2 linked regions of the Bdellovibrio bacteriovorus genome follow. The protein of the gene in region 2 interacts with the protein of the main gene of each other region in a pairwise test. Links are inferred from orthologs where the notes say so. Each region holds a gene or a part of one and is shown on either strand. Other genes may lie near its edges.

Region 1 (2,961 bases), 270 kb from region 2 along the record:
ACCGTCCATAACACCAGACTTGATCTGAAGAACTTCAACGTCCTTCGCGAATTCAGCCAATGTTTTTGCAGTAGCGTTCACTTCACCGTAAGAGAATACGATGGCGTTAGTACCTTTCATTGAATTAGCAAATGCCTTTTCAATAGCTGGGTGATCTTTGAACGCTCTTTTTGCAAGAGTGTTGCGGACAACCTTCATCTCTGATTCAGCAGCATTCAATTTTTTGCGCAAAGTAGTAACTTGCTCAACCTTGATGCCTTTGAAGTCAACGATGAAAGCTCCTTTAGCTTTTCCGAATTTCTCCGTGATTAGCTTAATCTCTTGCTCTTTATCTGCGCGAGTGATCATAAGTGAGCCTCCTTTCGTTAGATTCTTTCTACTCCAGTTTTGCTGAAGTAGGTTGTGCGATTCAGGTTGGTTTGGAGTCACCTAGAACTAGGAAACTTTTTGCCTTATCTCGGTAGGCCCCACACCGTCGTGGGATTACATCTACTAAAAGAAACCTACTGTCTCTGATCGCAATAAAAACTTAAGCTCCGATTTGCACCGGAGCTTTTAATTACATTTAAAATTATGCGTTAGTAGCAGTTAGAGCTGCTGCCGCATTTGGCTCAATCTTAACACCAGGACCCATAGTTGAAGCTACGGAGATAGTTTTAAGATAGATACCTTTAGACGCTGCTGGTTTAGCTTTAACGATAGCACCCAACAAAGTTAGGAAGTTATCGCGAAGTTTAGCATCGCCCATAGATTTCTTACCGATACCAGCGTGAACGATACCTGCTTTATCAACGCGGAAATCAAGCTTACCTTTTTTCTCGGCAGCTACGGCTTCACCAACGTTCATAGTTACAGTACCGATTTTTGGATTCGGCATCAAACCACGAGGTCCCAAGATCTTAGCAACTTTAGAAACAGTCGCCATCATATCTGGAGTCGCGATACATTTGTCGAAATCCAACCAACCACCTTGAATTTTAGCTACAAGGTCGTCAGCACCAACGAAGTCAGCGCCAGCCGCTTTCGCTTCAGCCTCTTTAGGACCTTTTGCGAAAACAACAACTTTAACTTCTTTACCAAGACCGTGAGGCAAAGAGATCGCGCCACGAACTTGTTGGTCAGATTGCTTAGGGTCAATACCCAAGCGCAAAGCTACGTCGATAGATTCATCAAATTTAGCTGGAGCAGTCGCTACCACAAGTTTGAATGCTTCTTCAACAGAGTATTTTTTTTGAGAATCAACCTTCTTAGAGGCTGCTTCGAATTTTTTACCTGCCATACATCACCCCTATGCGATATCGATGCCCATGCTCTTAGCTGTACCAGCAACTTGTGACATTGCGGATTCAACTTTCAAGCAGTTCAAGTCAGGCAATTTCGTTGTAGCGATTTGCTTGATTTGATCGTTATTGATTTTGCCTACTTTGTCTTTTTGCGGTTGTTTGGAACCAGATTCCAATTTCAACGCCTTTTTGATCAAAGAAGACACCGGTGGTGTTTTCGTAATGAAAGTAAACGATCTGTCTTGGTAAACAGTGATGATGATAGGGATGATGCTATCACCCAACGCTTGTGTACGAGCGTTGAACTGCTTACAGAATTCCATGATGTTTACCCCGTGCTGTCCAAGTGCCGGTCCAACGGGAGGAGCTGGATTAGCTTTCCCTGCCGGTATTTGCAGCTTGATCATTCCTGTAACTTTTTTTGCCATGACCCACTCCTGCAAGAGGTTTGTTTTAAGAGTGCCTCGACCTATTCGAAGCGACCCGTGCTTAAAGTGCTACCTATGTAGCGCTTAAATTATTGTTTTTCAACTTGAATGTAGTCCAATTCCACTGGAGTTGGTCTACCGAAGATGCTGACAAGGACTTTCAGCTTACCTTTGTCCTCGTTCACTTCTTCTACGGAACCCTGGAAGTTGCTGAATGGACCGTCAATAACTGTCACATTCTCACCTACAGAGAACTTCACTTTCGGCTTCGGTTTTTCAGCCACGCCCGCCATTTGCTGCGTTACGCGAAGAACCTCAGCTTCCGGTACTTCCGGAGGACGAGTTTTAGTCCCACCCACGAAGCCGGTCACTTTAGACGAATTGCGTACTAAATGCCAAGTCTCATCATTCAAAAACATCTGAACGAAGATATAACCTGGGAAAAATTTACGCGATTTAGTTTGTTTTTGGCCTTTTACAAGCTCAACAACGCTTTCTGCCGGGATAAGGATTTCCCCGAAGAATTCTTCCATTTTATTGGATTTGATCTTTTCTTCGATCGCCTTTTTAGCGGTGTTTTCACAACTTGTTTGAACGTTAACGATATACCACTTTTTTTCCATGGTCCGTTCCTTACTTCATGAGGTAGTTGATAAAGAAGCCAGAAATCAAATCAAATGAGCTGATGATCACGCTAGAGATAAGAACCATCACCACACAAGCAATTGTCATGGCAGTGGTGTCTTTACGAGAAGGCCATACCACCTTACGAATTTCAGAGACAACTTCTTCACCCCAAGCCATTACTTTAGGATTGAATTGAAGGACTGCGAAGACAACCAAGCCCAAAGCGACCGGAACACCGTGACGGATAACGTCTGAGTCCGCAGCTCTTGCTACAACCCCGAACGCGCCCGCGAAAGCTTTGATGAGAAGAGATGTTGTCAAACCGACCAAGATAGCTGCGATGGCAAAGCTGATTGTCAAAATCTTAGAGTTGGCCTTTTCCATAGTTCCTCTTTGTTTGGATTTCAAAATTGGCAGGGGCGGAGGGATTCGAACCCACGACCTAACGATTTGGAGTCGTTCGCTCTACCACTGGAGCTACACCCCTGCTGATCTTCTTGATGACAATCGCTTATTCCCTTCGTTGCTCGGTCGTCGGCGTACTATTAGTACGTTCTCCTCGGTCGCGCCTCGGGCCTAAGCAATTCTCATCAAGAATCTCCCTATTTGGGAGAACTTTGCAG
Region 2 (5,198 bases):
GAGAGATTTTTTGTTTGCTGTTGTCGAAATCCAAACGACGGTTTTTTTGAAGTGTCTTAAGAATTTCATCAACCGCGGCTGAACCGTCTCCGCCCACTTCTGTAGCACCTGGAGTCGGTTGAATTTGTGTTGAAGAGTTGCGGTTTTTGCGTGGAAGAGGAGGACGCAAAGGATCGACCGAGGATTCCTCGATCAATTCCAAGCCTTGATCCATCATACGGTTTTTAGAAAACGTTTCTGTCTGAGCTTCGTCTTTGGCAGCGCCTGTTGTTTTCTTTTTGTGAAAACCTAGACCGTCCGTGAGTGGCTTAAACTCAAATTCCTCGAAGGGATCCATTCCCTCTCCTTTCAACACATCAGATCAAAGTCATACTTTAGGACTGATACCAGAGCCATGCAAGCCGTTTCAACTCGCAAAACCTGGGGTCCCAAGGTGACTGGGCGAAGGCCTAGTTCCTGGAATTTTTCGACTTCATTGTGAGAGAAACCCCCTTCAGAGCCCACGATAATCCAGATGGCTTTCACACCTTGAGGGTTTTGGGACTTCACCTGTTGAACATAATCCTTGATGCTAAGAGTCGACGGACCCTCATAAGCAAATAGACCCACATGTCCCGCATCTCGGTTAATCAAACCTGAAACTTTCTCAAACGGAATTGCCGGTTGAACTTTCATGAGGTCGCCGCGGCCAGATTGTTGGGTGGCGGAGCGGACGATCTTATCCCAACGCTCCACTTTATTGTCAGAAAGTTTTTCGCCTGTTCGCAGGAAGCTGAATTCAGAAAAGAAAGGTTGAATGCTTTTAACACCCATTTCGACAGCTTTCTCCATGATCGCATCCATCACTGGAAAACGCGAAATAGAGAGTGCTAAATGAATGTGTGGTTCCTTTAATGGAGGAATCACGCGTTCTTCTAGAATTCTTGCGGTGGCATTTTTCTTTGAGACTTGAGTGACTTCAACGAAGTAGGCTTTGCTGTCTTCGGTAAGAACCTCAAACTTTGAACCGACCTCTTGGCGACAGACATCGAAAATATGATGAAAGACATCGCCGGTGAAATTCACCTGATCTTGGAATAAATCTTTTTTCTCTATCCAATAACGTCTCATGCTTTTGACTGCGCCCAGTATCCAACCCACTCGTCTTTTTCTAAACGACGAAGAACGGTGAGGCCTGAGTTTTCCATGAACTTTTCAAAGAAGTGATTGTCGCGTTCTTCTAAAATACCTGTCAGAAGAATATGACCACCTGGTTTTAGCACACGAAGAAGATCTGATTTGATGTTGATCAGAACTCCATCGATGATGTTCGCAACTACGACATCGTACTGCGAGCGCATGTCTTCGATCTGTGTTTCGGGGATGTCGATTTGTTCAAGCTTGTTCAACTTCACGTTTTCACGAGCCACTCGACGCGCTTCCGGATCAATTTCAATCCCAGTGACAAGGCCCATGCCGCTCATCTGCGCAAGCATTGCTAAAATTGCCGTGCCGGTTCCGACATCTAGAAGAGCCCACTCTTTCACGTCGTTCTTGTATTTTTCAGCGAGTTTGTGAATAAAGAAGGCCATCATTTGCGTGGTTGCATGTGTGCCCGTTCCAAACGCCATACCCGGATCAATGAAGATCGCGTGTTTGCATTCTTCAGGAGGTTGCAACCAGCTTGGAACAACCCAGAAATCACCGACGAGCTTGAAAGGTTTAAAACCTTTTTTCCACTCCTCCAGCCAGTCTTTGTTTTCTTCTTCGAAAATATTCCATTTGATGCCACCGTTGATATCTAGAAGGCCATCAAAGAAATTTTGTGCCGGTTTTTCAGGGAAGAACACATCGACTTCGTGAGAGCGGACGTGAAGAAGTTTAGGGTCGTAGGTAAGATCTGGTTGAATAAAAGCCAAAGCCTCTGTCACTCCAGAGGCTCCACATTCAAAACTATGCGTGGTGATGATGTCTTCCAGCTCTGCTGGTACTTGGCTTAGGCGGACGCGGAAATAAGAATTGTCACTCATGAAGAGTGTTGTTACCAGAATCCGCCGTTTTTTCAAGGGTTTCCCCGGCGGTAGCCGAGGATGCCGCAGCCGCAGGGGCGGCAGGGGCTGAACTGCTATTAGTTGCGGCAGAAAGGATACTATCCGCTTTTAAATTGGCAGAAACTACAGGGTTCGCTCCCGCGGGGGAGGCCGGGGTAGGGGAAAGGGCTCCTGCCCCTGTGCTTAAACCAGCGGCTGAAGGGGCGACGGTGAGTGAAACCACCGTGGCCGTTGTTGCGGTCGTTTCGCTAGAGGCTTCGGCTACTTTGCGTTTTGGTTTGGGCTTAGAATTATCAATGAATGAGCCTTGAAGATCTATGCGGTCTCCGGTCATCATCCCTACTTGCTCAAGCATCGGAAGTTCATCACGAGATAAAAGAGTGTACTCGCGCGCGACCGCGACTTTGTCGTAAACGGCGATGATTTTTAGCTGGCCCACCGGCACGGTGATTTCACCGACAGCGTTGGCACCACTGGCATCACGAATATTGAGTTTGCGAACGGCCGTGACGACAAGATTCTTTTTTAATCCTGAAGAGGGACCTGCATTGATGTAGAAGTCTTTGTAAACGGTGTCATCTTCAGACATCGTGATATTGCGACGAACATCGACGATGGTGATATCGGCGGCTTGAGATTTCATCGTGAAACCGGCAAGAAGCAGAATTAAAGTTATAAACTTCATAAGAAAACCCTTCCATGGTTTGTCTAAAAGCTTTATCGGCTGTCTTAAAATGAAACTTAAGGTCTGTTGCAGAAATAGCGGCACCGACTCGACTTGAGTTTAGCGATCGCTCATAATTCTTTCTTACTCGAAATTGGCGCAAAGGGCGTAGCAGGTATGCGGACCGAGGGCGCTGTCGCCGTAAAACTGGCAGGACCAGGTAGTCCCTGAAGAGGGGGCAGACTGAACAACACTGGTGGCCGCCCAAGAGGTTGAATAACCTCCTGACAGAAGTGTTTTTCCCGCGGGACACGTGGCGATGGCCATACAAGAGGCTGCAGCGCTATTACTGCAAGTCGCGGTGACAATCTGTGGACCCACCGAAAACTTAGTGGCCTTTACCGTTCCATTGACATCCAGTGGAGCTGTTGGAGAGTTCGTTCCGATACCAACATAACCGGCAAAGTACGATGGCACTGAAGGATCATTCGTATAAATGGACCACTTGTTCGTCCCTTGCACTCCATCAACGTACACTCCATAAGCATTCGTGATCGAGCCGCTGCCGCTGTTCGTAATGCGCGAGTGAATTCCTATTGCTTGTGAAATAACTCCCGAAGCGTCATTGTTCACTTCACCCTGAACTGCCAGTGAGGATCCCACCGTTGCCGAAGATTTATTGTGAGTACCGGACCAGGAGCCCACGAGTTTAGCTAAAGCATTTGAACCGTTGTGGTGAGTGTAGTTGATCTGCGCTAAAATACCGCCAGTGATAGCTGCCGACGTGCCGTCACTTTCAGCGCCGTTATACTGACCGACAAAAGTACTAGCGCTGGAACTAGTTGGTGCTGCCCACATGAAATTAAAAGAAGCAGCGATATTGCTGGCAGCCGTCGCATTGGAGGTTTTATTTACCTGAAGTCTATAGCCGGGGGAGGCTGTGCCAATACCAATATCTCCGTTACTCGTGATAGTCATTCGTGCCGAATTGTTGGTCTCGAAATTCAGCGCTTGCCCGTCGTTGGTGCCGACGTTCAAAGTGGCGCCCGTGCTGTTGCCTCCATCTATGATGTTTCCGCTAGAAGCAGGGAGAAGTGAGGCCGGAATTCTTCCGGTGCCATCAAGCTCTACAAGATTTCCGGAAGAGGTTCCGAAGTTTTTCGTAGCCGCTGTTCCAAGGCCTGTTACTTGAGTGCTCGCGATTGCAATCGTGGTACAAGCAAATGAGTCTGTGATTGAATTCCAAGTCAGAGTTTTATCAGCAGTTGAACACGATGCCGGAACTTGCGCTGTGCCCGTAACCGTCGATCGTAATTGCCCCATGCCGAAATATTGAGGAGCCCACGCTGATCCGTTGTGAACTAAAACTTGTCCACTGACCGGTGTGGTTGCAGAAACATCGACACCGCGGATTTTATCGTCAGTGTTAGTATCCGTGTCATCTGCAGGCGCCCAATTTGTTCCGTTGTATTTAAGAATTTTTCCAGAAGCCAGGCCCGTCATATTAACGGCGATGCCTTTGATTTTATCAACGCTTGTCGCACTTTGAGTTCCCGAGACATCGCCGCTTAAATTTCCAGTAAAGCCCGCGGAACTACCGGAAATATTTCCGCTGACGTCATTTCCATTCACAACGGGAACTGTGCATTGAAATGTGCCAGCGGGCGCAATATGTCGAAGATATTCGCCAGCGCCACAAAGAGGCACACTGGATTTTAAAATAAAGTCAGCGACTGTATTTGAACCTAGTTTTTGCGCGGACTCAGCGTACTGCGCATGGCCTGCAAATGGAACACTGCGGATTTCGCTGTCGGGACTGATGAGCTTCCAACCTGTGCCATCATAGAATTGGACTCTTAAAAGCCTTTTGTCATCGGCGATAGGAGTGTAGGTTCCTCCACCTTCACAATTCAAAGCCGCTGCATTATTGAAGGCATCTAAGAGCTTAAATCCTGGATCGACGGGATAATTTTTTGTGCCTGTTCCGATAGGCACGTCAAAGACTCCGGAAGAATTGCGCATGTCAATGGACGAAGATATTTCTTTATAGAGTACGCAAGAGCCCGAAGGATTCGTGATAGAAAATTCAAAGCGAACGCCATTAACTTCCAGCGGAAGTCCGTCGGAATTTTTGATTCTTCCCTGATAAGTTAGAGACCCTGGAACTGCGTGAGTCGTTGCAGCCCCTAATAGAGACATGAAAAAAACCAGAACGCTCAAGATTTTCATATAAAGACTTATCGGTTTATTGTGAGGGATTTTGTATGTTACAAGAACGCAAGAGCGCTAACAGTAAGGAACTACTATGTTAATAAATAAAAAATCTCCTCTTGATACAGAGGAGATTTGTCGCCAACTTACAGTAAAGATAATAAATTAGTTAGAAACGATCGCCCCTTGAACGGAGCTATAAACCTTGTAAGAGTTGTCTGAAGTGGTTTGTTCGATTCCTGACATGTAGTTACCGACTGTGCTTTGCACGTGATAAGTGACACCGCCACCGG

Evidence for each region.
Region 1: the proteins of AZI87_RS03795 (region 2) and rplK interact in binary tests that used the Escherichia coli proteins (3 or more experiments, as listed by UniProt). The link is inferred for Bdellovibrio bacteriovorus from one-to-one orthologs.

The regions. Positions count from the first base shown.
Region 1 is NZ_LUKD01000001.1:547,648-550,608, forward strand. It holds rplK (50S ribosomal protein L11), read right to left. Parts: upstream 1,712-2,961; coding sequence 1,289-1,711; downstream 1-1,288. Other genes in the region: rplJ (50S ribosomal protein L10), read right to left, coding at 1-348; rplA (50S ribosomal protein L1), read right to left, coding at 572-1,279; nusG (transcription termination/antitermination protein NusG), read right to left, coding at 1,801-2,334; secE (preprotein translocase subunit SecE), read right to left, coding at 2,345-2,722. UniProt on the Escherichia coli protein: Forms part of the ribosomal stalk which helps the ribosome interact with GTP-bound translation factors.
Region 2 is NZ_LUKD01000001.1:811,816-817,013, reverse strand. What follows is about bases 59-3,019. They hold AZI87_RS03795 (50S ribosomal protein L11 methyltransferase), read right to left. Parts: upstream 2,010-3,019; coding sequence 1,107-2,009; downstream 59-1,106. Other genes in these bases: AZI87_RS18230 (hypothetical protein), read right to left, coding at 2,839-3,019; AZI87_RS03790 (hypothetical protein), read right to left, coding at 2,002-2,715; AZI87_RS03800 (RsmE family RNA methyltransferase), read right to left, coding at 349-1,110; AZI87_RS03805 (RDD family protein), read right to left, coding at 59-337. Also shown: more of AZI87_RS03805, read right to left, coding at 1-58; more of AZI87_RS18230, read right to left, coding at 3,020-4,923; AZI87_RS03780 (hypothetical protein), read right to left, coding at 5,071-5,198. UniProt on the Escherichia coli protein: Methylates ribosomal protein L11.